4 regions of the Aurantivibrio infirmus genome follow, and region 3 is predicted to be linked to each of the others. Evidence: predicted binding sites of a transcription regulator. Region 3 holds the regulator's gene; each other region holds the start of a gene.
The links. Region 3 encodes FliA, which starts transcription of late flagellar genes. Its sites were predicted from a motif close to TAAAGTTATNNNNNNNNCGGCCGATANCC; they were not measured.

Region 1: a site for FliA is predicted at 1,800-1,828, ahead of flgM (flagellar biosynthesis anti-sigma factor FlgM). Genes of this name have one in related genera too.
Region 2: a site for FliA is predicted at 1,523-1,551, ahead of fliS (flagellar export chaperone FliS). Genes of this name have one in related genera too.
Region 4: a site for FliA is predicted at 1,379-1,407, ahead of fliK (flagellar hook-length control protein FliK). Genes of this name have one in related genera too.

Annotation. Positions count from the first base shown of each region.
Region 1 is NZ_BAAFSK010000004.1:149,663-153,704, forward strand. It holds gene ACYUCY_RS10110 (chemotaxis protein CheV) at 1-765, opposite strand, end outside; gene flgA (flagellar basal body P-ring formation chaperone FlgA) at 1,042-1,761, shown strand; gene flgM (flagellar biosynthesis anti-sigma factor FlgM) at 1,885-2,205, shown strand; gene ACYUCY_RS10125 (flagella synthesis protein FlgN) at 2,277-2,780, shown strand; gene ACYUCY_RS10130 (flagellar brake protein) at 2,804-3,577, shown strand; gene ACYUCY_RS10135 (TIGR04282 family arsenosugar biosynthesis glycosyltransferase) at 3,578-4,042, opposite strand, start outside.
Region 2 is NZ_BAAFSK010000004.1:118,558-122,599, forward strand. It holds gene ACYUCY_RS09975 (sigma-54 dependent transcriptional regulator) at 1-312, opposite strand, end outside; gene ACYUCY_RS09980 (hypothetical protein) at 774-1,070, opposite strand; gene fliS (flagellar export chaperone FliS) at 1,063-1,461, opposite strand; gene ACYUCY_RS09990 (motility associated factor glycosyltransferase family protein) at 1,722-3,821, shown strand; gene ACYUCY_RS09995 (polysaccharide pyruvyl transferase family protein) at 3,814-4,042, opposite strand, start outside.
Region 3 is NZ_BAAFSK010000003.1:553,147-557,188, forward strand. It holds gene ACYUCY_RS09215 (protein phosphatase CheZ) at 1-741, opposite strand, end outside; gene cheY (chemotaxis response regulator CheY) at 762-1,151, opposite strand; gene ACYUCY_RS09225 (RNA polymerase sigma factor FliA) at 1,282-2,025, opposite strand; gene ACYUCY_RS09230 (MinD/ParA family ATP-binding protein) at 2,031-2,864, opposite strand; gene ACYUCY_RS09235 (flagellar biosynthesis protein FlhF) at 3,092-4,042, opposite strand, start outside.
Region 4 is NZ_BAAFSK010000008.1:156,286-160,327, forward strand. It holds gene fliK (flagellar hook-length control protein FliK) at 1-1,241, opposite strand, end outside; gene ccmA (cytochrome c biogenesis heme-transporting ATPase CcmA) at 1,462-2,112, shown strand; gene ccmB (heme exporter protein CcmB) at 2,109-2,849, shown strand; gene ccmC (heme ABC transporter permease CcmC) at 2,860-3,606, shown strand; gene ccmD (heme exporter protein CcmD) at 3,676-3,864, shown strand; gene ACYUCY_RS17295 (cytochrome c maturation protein CcmE) at 3,913-4,042, shown strand, end outside.

The DNA of each region.
Region 1 (4,042 bases), on a different contig from region 3:
GTTTCTCACTGAAGCAGTAAAAGTGTAACCATCCATTTCAGGCATTTCGATATCCGAGATAACCAACAATAATTCTTCAATCGGATTTTTGCCTTCTTCAAGCAGACAACATAGATAGTTTAACGCTTCGCGACCATCCTTTAGCGCAGTTACCGTAAAGCCTAAGGACTCAGCGACCCGGGCAACCTGCTTGCGAGCAATCGCTGAATCATCCACGACTAATACATGTTGTTTAACATCACTGCCTTCATCTAGCGTTTTTTCTTGATCAGTATTTGATAGTTGCGGCATTGGCGTAATTTCGGCAAGAATTTTTTCAACGTCGATAATTTCAACTAGGCGGTCTTCAGCCTGAGTAATCGCTGTTAAATAATTGTCTTCACCTGCACAAGATGGTGGCGGGTGAACGTTCTCCCAATTGAGATTAACGATATGCTCGACGGAACTCACTAAAAAACCCTGAGTTGAGCGATTGTATTCTGCAATGATGACGAAACACTTGCTTACATCTGCCTGTGGCTCACCACCGATAGCGTGATTCATATCGATAATAGATACCGTATTACCGCGAATATTTGCCACACCTCGAACCACTGGGTGCCGCTGTGGAAGTTCGTATAATTTCGGACACTGCAATACTTCCTTCACTTTAAATACATTAATGCCATACGCTTGATCACCCGCTAACTTGAATAACAATAACTCCAATCGATTCTCACCGACGAGTTGCGTTCTCGAGTTAACACTATCCAGTACACTGGGCATGACTGCTCCTTTAAATAAGACTTTAAGACTAGCCCGTAATATTCGGTATCGCCATTTCAGGCAACTACCTTCTACCTATCCTCTACCTAATTATTTACTTCCCGTTGTAGCGGCAATTCGCTATGGCTAAGTACGGGATTACTGACACCCGGCATAAAGTTTGCTATGAGACCTATATGACAGTAAAAATTCTGACGCTATACGTTCCGAATCAATTGTTTTTGCGTCGATTTAGTCGTTTTTAGCGGCACTTATAAGTAAAGAATAGGCCAGATTATGAAAGTGGGTAAGATTTACAGCAGCTTATTTGCAATTTCCTTATTGTTTACGGGCGCGCCGCAGAGTTTTGCTTCTGAATTTGAAGATGTAAGTGAAATTTACAATTCCGTCACCGTTTTTCTCGAAAATCATTATTACGAGAACAATGGCGATGCCAAGAGCGTCACTATTAATGTTTCTCGGCTAGACTCCAGGTTACGGTTACAGCGTTGTGACAAATCTTTGACGTTTACCCTTCGAGATACAGGAAATCACGGCGGTAATGTAGCGGTACGCACTCGGTGTGAAGGTAGTAAACCTTGGGCGATTTTGGTTTCAGCAAAAGTCGTAATGAAATTGCCCGTTATTGTTGCAAAACACAATCTCGCAAAAGGCACACGCTTAACTGAAGCAGATCTGGAAATTATTGATGTTGATACGACAACCCTCGCCTATGGTTTTGTCACAAACCTTGCGGATACCCTGGGCAAAGAGTTAACAAGACCGACAGTGCGCGGTCAGCCAATACGCCAAGCTAGCCTAAGCGCGCCAAAAGTCATCAAACGCGGAGATGCCGTTGTCATCGAAGCCCATAGCCGTGGTATCAGTGTATCAAGCCAAGGTATTGCCTTAAGTGATGGCAAAGTAGGACAACAAATTCGAATTAAGAATGAGCAATCACAACGAACGGTCATGGTAGAGGTATTAGCGGAAGGTCGTGTTCAGGCAATCCTTTGAACGCCCCAAATTAACCTTAATAATTTGTAAATTAGGGCTAAAGTTACCTAATCAGTGGCCGATAGCACTGTTGAGAGTTAATTTAAGGCAACTTAAGCAGATGAAAGTTTAGGAATACTAGTCATGAACATTGATCCCAACAACAGAGTCCCTGCGGCTGGATCCGACAACCCTCGCAATAAAGCGGCGAGTCAAATCGATGCGCGTTCTAGCCAGCAGAGCAAAGTAAAAACCGAATCAAACGCGGCCGAGCAAGACAAGGTTGATTTGAGCCCCGAAGCTCAGACCTTAAAAAGTCTGGAAGCCAGAATACGTGCTTCTGCGGATATCGACGGTTCTCGTGTTGCAGAAATTAAACGAGCGATAGCGAATGGCAGCTTTGAAATCAATGTCGAACGAATTGCGGAACGCTTGTTGCAGCAAGAAGAACTACTAGGCAAATAAATTTACGCCTAGAAATTTAACGGCTTGCTGACTCAGATTGCAGGCAGCTGTCACATTTTAAGGCGGGTATTATGAACTCAGATGTATCATCACTAACTCTCTCTGCACAGCACCTCATTCAGATCAAAAATTTAGTTCAAGAAGATTTAGCAAGCAGTGCAAAGCTCATTGTTTTACTTGGCAATGAGCGCGACACCTTGATAAAAAGAAAAACCACTGAATTAAACGATATCGTTGAAGCGAAAAATAATCTTCTCGATGCCATCGAGGACAATTGCCAACACCGATTTTCTCTATTGACTCTACTCAAGCTGGCACCGAATGAAGACAACTGGCAACAGCTCATTCAGCAGATAAACGACGACGAATTAAATAAATCGGCGGAGCTGCTCATTGCCAATCTTCAACAATGTCAGCATTTAAATAATGTCAACGGAAAAATGGTAGCGCGAGGCAAACAAACATTAGGCCGATTACTAAATACTTTACGCGGCCAAATGGATCCACCCAGCCTGTACAATAACGCTGGATCAACAGATTCGCACAACGCCTCTCATACAGTCGTCAAAGCTTAGATTCTCTTCGCCGCTTGCCTTTCATGAAAAATACTGATGACCTGAGCTCTGACGAACTCGTTACAACCTTTCACGAAGATGCAGACATCTATCGAATTGTTAGAGCAATGCAAAGCGAACACTCTTTACTTAGCGTCGAATTTCAACGCTTAGAAAAACTGTATACCTCAATTATTGTCTCATGTGATCCTAAGCGTGGGGTCTTTCATATTGATAAACTACACCCGTCTGATGGGAACCATTTATTATTTCAGAATCATGAGTTTTCTATTATTGGTTTGTGTAATGGCGTACCGGCTATATTAAGCGGCTGTCAAATCGACACACAAACTGAAGCAGCGATTCCAAGTATCCTAGCTGGCAACAAAGGAATTGCATTGCATTTCCCCAGGACGATTACCTATCAGCAACGACGCCAGTCATTTAGAACCTTGGTACCGAGAATCTTAGGTGCCAAAATTTCCTACACCTTACCCGATTCCGACGCGCCTATTTCCGGCAGACTTCTAGACCTTTCAAATACTGGCTTCGGTTGTGAATTTTCGATTGATAAAAAGGCGACCCTAAAGAAAGGGATGACAATCAAAAATTGCTCGATTGAAATTCCGGAGATGCTCAACATAAATTGCTCGATTGAAATTATGAACGCCCGCAAAGTGAATAAAAATCCTCTGGTTCGATGCGGCATAATATTTACTGACTTATCAGATAAAAATGAACGCCTGATAACAAAGTGCGTATTACAATTGCAGCAAAAACTTCGTAGAACAGAAACATTAAAAGACGGGTTTAAGTAGTTAGTTTTTTCCGAAAGCGCTAAACGCTCTTAGCTCCTCTGGCAAACCTTCAGTTGATAAGCTTCGCAGATCCTCTGGTCTATCAATATCAGTTAATGTAGGTAGTTCAACGACCTTCAGTTGCAAACTCTTCAGACGTTGTAAGCTTAGCTCACAAACCTGAGGTCCACCCCAGGGCATATCGCTAAAGACGCTAATTGGCGCAGTTTTTAGCCCTAGTAAAACATAACCACCATCACATGCGGGGGCGATTACCGCATCACTATCTTGCAGTGCTTTCATCGCCGACAACAAAAACTCCGGCAACAAAAATGGACAGTCGCTACCAATCAAAAAAACACCCTGAAATACTTGAATATTTTTGCTTAACGCGGCAAACATTTTTTGTCCCAAGCTCTCTCCTTCCTGTTGAAAGCAATTCAAACCATATTGCTCACAAAGCTCTGTAAATAGAGGATGATTCAA
Region 2 (4,042 bases), on a different contig from region 3:
AACCATGTGTTTTAAATAAGGATCCCAAGATTCATCAACAACTTGATCTTCTCCGGTTAAAATTACCGGGCAGCCATTATCCCATTGACGAATACTTTCAAGACGAGATTTCAGCGGCTGGTGACTACCACAATCACCAAGAATGATGGCAACGATTTCGCTGCTATTCTCACACTCATTCTGGGCTACCTGTTGCCAATCTTGGCAGCTCGCGGTTATCGCTGGTTCCCCCAAAAAATCCAACACCACTTTAAGATCATGACGACGGGTCTGGTCATCGTCGACTACAAAAACCTTAATTTCTTTCCACATGTAAAATGGCCTTCTGACTACGAGTTAAACTTCCAATTCACTCACTGCGATCACTTTGCATTAAGAATATTTTTCAATGCCAGCTTAGCTCCCGAGCTACCTGCCCAAGTCAATAACTCGACTGGACTAATTTAAGTTGTAGACAAGGCTGCGAACCCGGTCAAATAAATGACGTCAGAAAATTGGAATTGGTTGATCACTAATACCAAACTGCCTAAACACCGCCACTTTTATTCATAAATAAAATTCACGGGGCAACATTTCTGTGCTACTAGAAAACAATGAGATTAAACTGAGAAACGAAAGGTTATTCGTAGATTTGAGGGCTAACAACTAAAAGTACATGAATTTTATACTTATATTGCTGTCGCGTTTTTATTGAAGTGGTAATAGCCGCCAACTATTTATAACGAAGTCGATAGCTATAGTTTTTTCGTCTTATGAACTAAGAATAGAGATAATTAGTTGTGCATTCCTTTTTCCAGCTCGCCATTGCGCTGCAGTTGAAGATGCAGATTGCCTATCATGTTCTTATATAAAGACCGTACTTCTATCAATTCTTGTAAGACCAGCGAGGAGCTAGTGGCGTGCGTCTGCCTTACCAACCCCATGCAAACTCGATCCAAGCGAATTAAAGCATCCCAGTCACTATCAAAGATGGCTCTTTGCATACTTGAACGAATCGAGCGCAAGGAATCAAACTTCTCGCTAGTGCCGGACATCGTCTCGTCGACGGCGCGTAATAAAGTCTTAGGCATGATCTGCTACCTCGTCGGCAATCGCGTCCCACGCACCTTTAACTTCGTGTAACAAACCACTGACTTCATCTAACAAGCTTGTGTCATTCTGGCGATTTGCTTCCAACAAACGTCTAATCGAATATTCGTAAAGTGCATCAAGATTTGCACTTAGATTCCCTTCACCTTTATCCTCTAAAGCCCCTTGTAAACCACCAATAATATCGACAGCTTTGCCGATAAGCTGACCCTTACGTTCTACCTGTTTTTGCAACATTGCACCTTTTGCTTGAGCAATTCGTTCCAAAGCGCCTTCAAATAACATCTGTACTAAACGATGTGGCGAGGCGCTGCTAACACCAGTGTGAACTTGCATTGAGGAATAAGCATGGGCGGGGTTATTCATATTCATCGAGGTTTCCTTAAGCGGCTTATTTATGACTATATTTAATGAACAAATTCTCGTGTAAAAAGGTTAACGGCGTTTCGCGAGACAACTTTAATCTCCGAATCAAAAAGAACACACAAAAGGTTAATCACCGTATATGAGTAGGGATAAAGCCAATATCGGCACAAGTATTGCTGCTTAGTCTTGATTACCAGAACTTTTATATAGATAGAAAGTATTTTGACACTGAAATCTTTTAACGATGGCAAGTATTAGGCAGGGTTATGGAAACGAACAACTCATCAAGTGAAACTCTCGACGCATTGAACGTGATCGCTAGACGTGTCGAAATGCAACAAGAAAATCTGAAATTAGAGGTCATGTTTCAAAGGAACATGGTTTTTTTTAAAGAAAAAAACCCAAAAGTTTATGAGCTTTTTCTTAACTACAATCCGACCAACTTAAAACTAATGTATACCGATGATGGCTACGTCAATTTAGTCAATCATAACCTTAACGACAAACCCGTGTATAACAGTGAGCCACGTGAATTTAGCCAACGTTATGTCGATCAGTATGAAAAGGATCCCAGTTTTTATCGCATCGATACCAAAACCACTAAAGCGATCGATGAAGAAAATGACGCACATATTTTCAACATGAACCGACTGATCAACCACATCCAAGAAAATGAAGAAGTGGTTGTTGGCAGAAAACTACAGCAAGACACCAATTTTCTGTTAATGATGGGGCTGGGCTTGGGCTATCAGATAACTCAGCTTCTTGAAAAAACAGACATACATCATTTGGTTATCCTCGAACCCCACGAAGATATATTTTTTGCTTCCCTGCACACTTTAGATTGGCAACAACTTCACCAGCACTTCGAACAAAAAAATCACACTTTACAGTATTTTGTCGGCAAGACCGCCTCACAATGTTTTGATTCGCTTCAGCAACATCTGCGGCAAATTGGCCTATTCAATGTAGTTAAGCCATTCTTGTTTGAGCACTTAAGCAGCGTCGAAATGAAGGAAACGTCGAAGGAGTTTTTTAACAAATTACCCTCCGCGCTTACGGCTCTAGGTTATTTCGATGACGAACAAGTTAGCCTTTCTCATACGGTTGAAAACTATCGAAATGAGAACCCTATTCTTCGTGATCACGCTCTAATTAATAAACGACTCCTCGATCGCCCAGCAATCATTGTCGGGAATGGCCCCTCTCTCGACAAAGCAAAAGCCATGTTAGAAAAATACGGTGATGACGCCGTAATATTTTCCTGTGGTACAGCACTAGGGGCGCTAAGAAAATTGGGGATCAAACCGGACTTTCATATCGAAATGGAACGCACCCGTCCTGTAGTCGAATGGATAGAAACATCAACCGACGAAGAGTATCGCGAAGACATCATCTTGTTAGCTCTTAATACTGTTCACCCAGACGCTTTACGTTTATTCAAGCGTAAAGGAATCGGGATGAAGAGTAACGATTTAGGGACCCACTACCTATGCCAGTATGTTGGCAAAGATGAATTCATCGTCAACTTAATGATGGCTAATCCCACGGTAAGTAATACCGGTCTGGCCTTTGCCACTGCACTTGGCTTCAAGGAAATATATTTGGTTGGAACCGATTTGGGCTTTCCTGCCGGTGAGAAACATCACTCATCCCTAAGTGCCCATTACGATGTAAAAGATGAACACGTAGAAGGATTAGATTTGTACAAACATGACGCAAAGGGAAATATCACCGTAGACGGAAATTTTGGCGATCAAATTGTCACAACAGCAGTCTATAACCACTCGCGTATAACAATGCAGTCATTACTCAATACGCATCCGGACGTTAAATGCTACAACACCAGTGAAGGCGTATTGATTCCGAACGCGGAACCCATCCGATGTGACGATGTAGTGATTAACAGCGGAAATTTCGACAAACTTGCCTTCAACCAAAACTTGTTCGCGAAATATTTTCACGGCAAGGGCCTGAAAAAAATGAAGAATGAGAAGGAGATCTTAAAGACCTTCGAATACTCCTTAACAATCTGCAACGATATCGCCAAAGTTCTTGCCGCCTCGCCCTCTACAATAATGGCAGCGACGGCTTTGCTAGACGAACTTCACCTGATGACTTTAAAACTAGGTTTTGATAAAAAAACTCAATACGTGTATTCACTTTTCAAAGGGAGCTTTGCAGGGTTTTCTCTGGCCTTAGCAAAAACTTTGTACAGCAAAGGTAGTGAAGAGAGTTCAGTGGCCCTATTTAACGAGTGCAAACAATATTATTTGGATTTTCTAGCTCAGGCAAAAACTAAAGTGAGCAAAGAACTATTGAAACTGGATAATAGAGAACGACAATTGAAGGATAAACTTAAATAATTTTTGCTAACCACTGATCAATTTCTTTATGGGTGGATTCACAATCCGCCTCTATTTTATCATTTATACTATGAACATAATCTGCTTCACTCGCCAAGGCCTCATCAATTTTATTCTCTAAATCCTTCGCAAAGCCTTCACAGTTAACCCGAACACATTGATCACCCAGATCAAGATCACGATAGAGCTTATCGATCTGCGGATAATTCGACAGCCCGATC
Region 3 (4,042 bases):
TGAGTCCTCACCTTTTTTGGCATTTACCTCATTAGAACATTGTCCAGAATCTACCAAAAGTTGCCCTTTATTTTCCTCATTCGGATGAAGACCAGCGACTAACTCCACATGACTCGCCATAGTCACCAAATTCACTAGGTTATCCTCAAGCTCTTTTACCAAAGCAATCACACGCTTCAGCACCTGTCCTGATAAGTCTTGAAAGCCCTGTTCCATAACGATATTTTGCATATTGGTATTTAATTGCTTTGAGCCCGCACAGAGATCTTGTAAAAAACCATCGACTCTGCCAAACAATTCGACGAAATCTTTTTTGTTCATCTCGCGCCTGCGAATTCGCGACCATTCGGACAGCAAAACTTCGGCCTCTTCACCCAGCGTGGCCGCAATTGGTGCAGACTCTTCAACCATATCCATGGTTCGATTCGCTGCCTTTTCCGTCATATCCATCACGTAACTAAGTCGATCAGATGCATCCTTAATTTCTGAAGGTTTATTTTGTGGGAATTCAATTTTTAAATTCCCATCGACATTGAAATCAACAATCGCGCTATGCAATCCTCGCGTTAATTGCCCAACGGCGATATAAACATGTTCATCTCGCCCCTGAATCAGCTTGTTGATGGTCATTGCCGCTTCGTGATGTAAATCATTTTGCAGCAATTCGATAATATGTTCTGAGCAATCTTTCAGCGCGTTTGCTAAACCCAAGTCACCCATATTTTTTACACGTATACCCATTTTTATAATCCGAAACAGCTTTAGGTCGCTTCAATTCTTTCGAAAATTTTGTCAATTTTTTCCTTTAGGGTTTGTGCGGTGAAAGGTTTAACAACATAGCCGTTAACACCCGCTTGCGCTGCTTCAACTATTTGATCTCGCTTCGCTTCCGCCGTTACCATCAAGGTTGGTAACGATGCCAGCGAACTATCTGAACGGATTTTTTTCAGTAAATCGATGCCCGACATGCCAGGCATATTCCAATCGGTGACTAGAAAATCATAATCTCCGTCTTTCAGAAGCGGCAAGGCGGAAGTACCATCATCTGCCTCATGGGTATTATTAAAACCCAAGTCACGTAGCAAATTTTTAATTATCCTCCGCATTGTCGAAAAATCATCGACAATTAGGATTTTCATGTTCTTGTCCAAAACTTCCTCCATCTTGCCTGACATGGGTGAATGTGTAACATGTTCAAGCAGATCAAACCTATTATCAAAAATTACTACCGTGTTTTTTTACCATTCGCTATTTACCGAAGCCAAGTAAATTTCGCATACCTTAAATCGTTACTTGCCAATCAATCAGTCGGGCACGCAAACGACTTGCCGCTTGACTATGGATTTGGCTAACGCGAGATTCACTAACGCCTATCACCTCGCCTATCTCTTTTAAATTGAGTTCCTCATCATAATAAAGCGCCAGAACGAGTCTCTCTCGCTCGGGTAATTGAGAGATTGCTTGCGCCAGTGACTCTTTCAAGGATTGTTTCTGCACACCTTCAAAGGGACTAATTAAAGGCTCACTTAAATGGTTATAGTCCACTTCTCCATTTTCTTCATTGTATGTTTCTTCAAAACTATACAATTTGCTGGAGGCGCTATCTTGCAACATCGCGTAGTAGTCTTCTAAAGACAGCTCTAATTCTTCCGCAATTTGCTGATCACTGGCATCGCGGCCAGTACGAGCCTCAATGCGACTGATAGCCTCAGACATTTTTCGACCATTTCGATGTACCGATCGAGGCACCCAATCCCCGCGACGCATTTCATCAACAATCGCCCCGCGTATGCGTATTCCAGCATAGGTTTCAAAACTCGCGCCTTTACTCGCATCATATTTTTTTGCTGCTTCCAGTAGACCAATCATCCCCGCCTGAATCAGATCATCAACTTGAACACACGGCGGCATCCTCATCATCATATGGTGGGAAATACGTTTCACTAGGGATGCATATTCTTCTACATTGATCTCGCTTTGTTGAACAGCGGATTTATTGTAGATGTCTACGCTGTCGGCACCCATCATCATCAAAAGCTCGCACTCGCAGCAGGTTGCTGTAATAAATTTTCAACAAAGAACTCTAGATGACCACTCGGAGATTGTGGGACTGGCCATTCAATAACTTTTTGTGCGATCGATCGAATCGATTGCGAAGCTCGGCAACGGGGAGAAAACTCCAATAAAGGTTTTTGTTTTTGAACCGCTAGGCGAACATTCTCATCAAAGGGAATATGTCCTACATAATCCAAGCTGACATCAAGATAGGATTCACACACTTGATTTAACTTGCGAAACAACTGACTACCTTCTTGCGCGCTGCGAGTCATATTCGCTACCACGCGAATTCTAAACATACCTTGCTCTTTATTGAGTAATTTAATTAAGGCATAAGCGTCTGTTATCGAAGAAGGCTCATCACATACGACAACGATTACTTCGTGACTTGCTCTGACAAAATTAATAACGGAATCGGAAATTCCAGCGGCGGTATCAACGATCATAATATCCAGTTGATCGCTTAGCTCAGTAAAGCCGTTGATTAAAGCGGCCTGCTCATGCGCGTTCAATCCCGCCATTCGTGCTACGCCGGATGACGCTGGTACGATACGAATACCACCAGGGCCGTTAACCATAACTTCACGCATTGTGGCTTCGCCAGAGATAACGTCAGCCAAAGTTTTTTTAGGCTTTAAGCCCAAAAGAATATCGACATTGGCTAAACCAAGGTCAGCATCAAATAGCAACACTCGGCGTTGTTGCTCGGCTAATGCCATGCTCAAATTAACGGACAAATTTGTTTTGCCGACGCCGCCTTTGCCACCCGTTACTGCGATGACCTGTATTGGTCGAGAGTGGTTCACTGATAACTCCTCTGCTTATTCAAATTCTAAATTTCAGTTCTAATGAAAAGACCTGAAGCGTAATACTGTTATTTTTAGCGCAATCGCCTTGTGAATGACCAAAATCAAAGGACCCTACTGTTCAACCAAAAGAAAAATAACCACCCTTTTTTTGAGTATAGACTGAATCCCTATTTCATCTTTATACCTACACCAATAAACCCAGCTATTTGGTTATTTACAGAGCCTTAGTTATAAGCAAATCGTTGGGGTCCAGTATTATCTCGCTTTGCCGGTTTGTTCGACGTAGGACCGTGCTTGTTTTCGCCGGAATCTTGGTTTGCTTTTTTAAACAACGACACAGCGAAGGTAATTAAGTTATGCGAACGCGCGACGCCAATATGACGAGTAAAATCGCGACCATCGGTATAGTAGGAAACTGGAATTTTTTCGTGCATCACAACACCTAGGGTTTCCCCCAGAGAAATTGTTTCGTCGAGCTTAGTGAGAATGCAGCCAGATAAACCTACATTTTTATAGGCGTGTACAGAAGCTTTCAACACTTGAGTTTGCGCATTGCTCGCCATCACTAAATAATTTTTAAGGTGGGAAAATCCACGGAGTTTTGCGAGCTGCTGCTTCAACTCAGCATCCCCTTGCCGCAAGCCCGCGGTATCGATGAGAACCAACTTGTAATCACAACAATCGAGCATCACTTGGGAGAGCGTATTCGTTTCGTTAACGTGGTGAACTTCAATGCCAAGAATTTTTCCGACCCGTCGCAACTGCTCAACCCCAGCCATGCTTTGATTGTCCGTGCTAATCAACGCTACACCTTCAGCACCGTGTTTAAGGACATAACGAGCTGCGAGTTTGGCAACGGTTGTGGTTTTCCCTGCTCCCGCCGATCCAACAAAAGAAAAAAATCCGCCGCCATCAACCACATCGTTCGACGTCGTCGGCAAACGATGCGCGAGGGTCGCTAGCGCCTGCGCCCATCCATCGGCCAAACTGGACCTTAATTTCAAACGCGAGGTACATTTCACAATATCATCTTGAGGGATGCCCATATTTTCTAGGCGTTTTGCAATTGTCGTATGAACGGTATTGCTTACAGACAATGTGTTGAGATTATTTGTAGCATTAATTTGGGCTCCGTTCCCAGCGTTTGATTGACCGAGCTGAGATAACTGCAATTG
Region 4 (4,042 bases), on a different contig from region 3:
TGTTTGTTGTTGGTGGTTATTCTGGAGACGTCGACAGATATGTTGACCTGCGTATTTTTATGAATAATGTTTTTGTGTTTAATAACGCGGTCTATTTGGTTGGGCTGTACATTTTTTCTCAAAGGATTGTTCTCGACACCTGGTTGTCGATTCGAATGTATGTGAGATTTATTTTGACCTCTATTATTCTCTGGATCTAAACCAAAAGGCTTTATCAGTGTGTTATTCGATTTTAAAGAATTGGTAGAGGTAAAACCGGAGGTCTCATTTTTCCTGGTCGCGGGGATTAAATTTTTTTCGTTTAGCAAAGGGCTTGAGATAACTTTCTGATTAATTTTGTTCTCTAAAAAAACGCCGCTATTATTGATCGCCTGTTTTAATGTCTGAGGGTTTTTGAGTTCAGTAGGTGTTCGTGCTAAACGACCCAGCTCTGCTAAAATACTTTTTTGCTGACTGTTGAATAATTTGTCTAGAACGGATTTGGGTTGAGCATTCAATGTTTTGGCTAACTCGATAAGTTGACTCGAAGAGGACTGTTTGGGTAGTGCTTCCCTAAGCGAGCCGACAATATTGCCAATTTGTTTTTGCGTAAAAAAATCTTTTAGCTCGATGTCTTTATTCTGCGAACTACGGGGCTTATTTAACTCTTTCGTTAGATTGTTGTGCGCAGCTTTGTCGACAATCTGCAAATGATTGTTAGCCGCTCGTTTAACGCTGACAAATTCGCCTGCTTTTAATGCTTTGTTTGTTATCACGAGCTGTCGAATGTTTTTTAATTCGAGTTCAGCCAAATACAACTTAGTTGTGGTCGCTAAAGTTTTAAGATCGGTGCTTATAAAATCGTTGTTTATAGGGTTGTTATTTGTAGACTTGTTATTTATAGGGTTGTTGCTGAAAAGCTTCGCTTCTGTGTTGGGTCGCCCATTGCTATTAGGGCCTTCGGTATTGAATATAATTTTGCGTTGATGCGAGGTCAGCGGTGCAACTTGCTTGATTAACGCATCCACTGTGCCTTGGATACGAATTCCTGCTTCAACCTTCAAGCTAGCGAGCTGAGCGTCCCGCTGGGAGCTTAATAATTTACTGGGCTGGGGGAAGGTTGAGGAGGGAGGGTCAATGGCCATGTCTTTTGAAGTCGTAATCCCAGGAAAGTGAATAACTAAGTAGTCTTGCAGATTCGAGAATTTTTGCAGTTTTGCTGGTTTGTTGACCTCACGCCTTTGAGCAATGATGGGTGCCATAGGCGCAAGTGTATTTTTTAGCCTGCCACTTGGCTGGATTCCAAACCGATTAACTTTAGGCCTTGAATTTACATGTCTTTTCGCGACTTTGGTGGTGAACTTAGCACTCTGGTCTCTGTATAATCGCCCGTTATTTACTATAACGGCCACAGCCTTGATTACTTTGATCAGTGTCTATGCTTTTCTCCATTTAATGTTGATATTGGAAGCGGAATAATTTTTGAACAATTTGGCGCTTAAATTAGAAAATGTCAGCTGCGAGAGGGGCGACAGACAGCTGTTTAGTGATCTCAGTATCGAGATAGAGGCTGGCGATATAATCCAGGTACAGGGCCCCAATGGCTCTGGAAAAACGAGCTTATTAAAAATTCTCACTGGAATTTCATCTGATTACGAAGGAAGTATCAGCTGGAAGAATCAGAACCTCCAAACCGTGCTCTTCGATTTTCGCAATAATCTTCTCTTTATTGGCCATTTACCTGCAGTAAAGCGCTCGCTAACGCCGACCGAAAACCTCGATTGGTTTATCGGTATGTCAGGCGGCATTGTTAGTGGCTCCAAACCTGCAGTTATCAGAGATGCCTTAGCGTCCGTTTCATTGCAAGGATACGAAGATGTCCCTTGCTACACACTATCTGCAGGGCAGATGCGGAGAGTTGCTCTGGCTCGACTTTACTTAAGTCGAGCGCCTGTTTGGATATTGGATGAACCCTTTACTGCTATTGATATCGCTGGTGTGGAAAGTTTGCGCTCAAGAATGTTAGAGCATGTGAGGGGAGGAGGAGTGATTATCCTTACTACTCATCAAGATCTCGGAATAGATCAGGTTAAGTTGCTGAATTTGTTGGACTTTATGGGTGCGGGTAAATGAGCGCTTCGCCTGTATACGCAAGTTCTGATAAACAGATATCAGCTGAAGTGGACACTTCTCCGAGTTTGAGTTCCGCTTTTGCTGCCACGGTACGTAGAGATTTGCTCATTGCCTATCGTCATCTTGGCGAAATGTGTAATCCGCTGATTTTCTTCTTAATCGCTATCGCCCTGATACCTTTGGGTGTCACCCCTGACCCCGACATTCTGTCTCGTTTGGCCCCAGGCATGATCTGGGTTATGGCGCTACTAGCCACTTTGTTGTCGATGGATACGCTGTTCCGGAGTGATTACGACGATGGTACTTTGGAGCAATTGCTTGTCAGCCCTCAACCGCTGTATTTACTTGTTTTTGGCAAGGTGTTTATTCATTGGTTAACGACAGGCCTACCGCTAACCTTGCTATCTCCACTTTTGGGGATGTGGTTATCCTTGCCCGCAGAGGGCTATTTACCTCTAGTGCTTTCGCTGCTTATTGGCACCATTACTTTAAGTATGATTGGTGGTATTGGTGCCGGGCTAACAGTCGCGTTACGTAAGGGTGGCGTGTTAATCTCGCTCATCATCATGCCTATGTATATACCCGTGTTAATTTTCGGCACCGGAGCGGTTACTAACGCTATACAGGGCTTACCTTTTGGTGGCTTGTTAGCGATTTTGGGTGCTTTTACAGCTCTTTCGATGGGCCTTGCACCGTTAGCGACTGCTAGCGCAATCAAAATTAGTATTAACGGTTAGGAGAGTTTGAATGGCTTGGCAATGGTTTCATCGCCTGGGCTCACCACGATGGTTTTATGAGAAAAGCCTTAAGTGGACACCGTGGTTGGGATTTATTTCCTTTATCTTGATCGCGGTAGGAGTGATATGGGGGCTAGGTTTTGCGCCGATGGATGCAAAGCAGGGGAATTCTTTCCGAGCGATTTATATACATGTACCAACGGCTGCCTTATCCATGGCCGGTTACTACGTGATGGCAATTGGCGGCGCGATTGGACTGATTTGGAAAATGAAGTTATCGGATATGGTGGTGAAATGTGCTGCGCCTATTGGTGCTACCTTGGCTTTTTTGGCCTTGTTTACCGGCGCAGTGTGGGGGCGACCCACATGGGGGACTTGGTGGGAATGGCGTGATCCGAGAGTGCTTTCTACGCTTATATTGCTGTTTCTATATTTGGGCGTTATTGCTATTCAAAATAGCTACCAAAACCAAAAGATGGCTGATCGCTTTAGTACCATTTTGTCTCTGGTAGGAATGGTGAACATCCCTATCATTTATTGGTCTGTAGATTGGTGGAATTCACTCCATCAACCAGCAACCTTAAAGTTAACTTCAGAATCGTCAATGCATTCTTCGATGCTTTACCCCCTGTTGATTATGATTGCCGGTTTTTATGTTTTTTATGTTTGGTTATTAATTAAATCTTTGCGAGTAGAAATTTTACATCGGGAACGAAAAACACAGTGGGTTAATGAAATTGTTAGCGCAAGCAATTAGAGTCCAGTTTGAAGAAAGCGTAATTAAAACAAGTACAGTAAAAATATTACACGTAGAGATTGATTAAAAATGAAATTTCAATTTGATTCCTTACAAGATTTTTTAGCCATGGGTGATCATGGCTTTTATGTTTGGCTTTGTTATGGCGTTAGTTTCGTAGTGTTGTTTTTGCTAGCGATGGCGCCAACGATTGGGAAGAAAAGAATTATCGCAAAGCTAAAACGCATCCAGTTATTGAATCAATCTAGAAATTCTTAGTGTGCCGCGCACTAGAAATTAAATGTTCTGCATTTAGAGGTTTAGCACATGCATCCGGTTAGAAAACAAAGGCTCATATTCGTATTGTTTATTGTATTGTTTGCAGGCAGCGCTGCAGGCCTTGTTACTTACGCATTACGTGACAACATCAGTTTGTTCTATGCGCCTTCGAAAATTG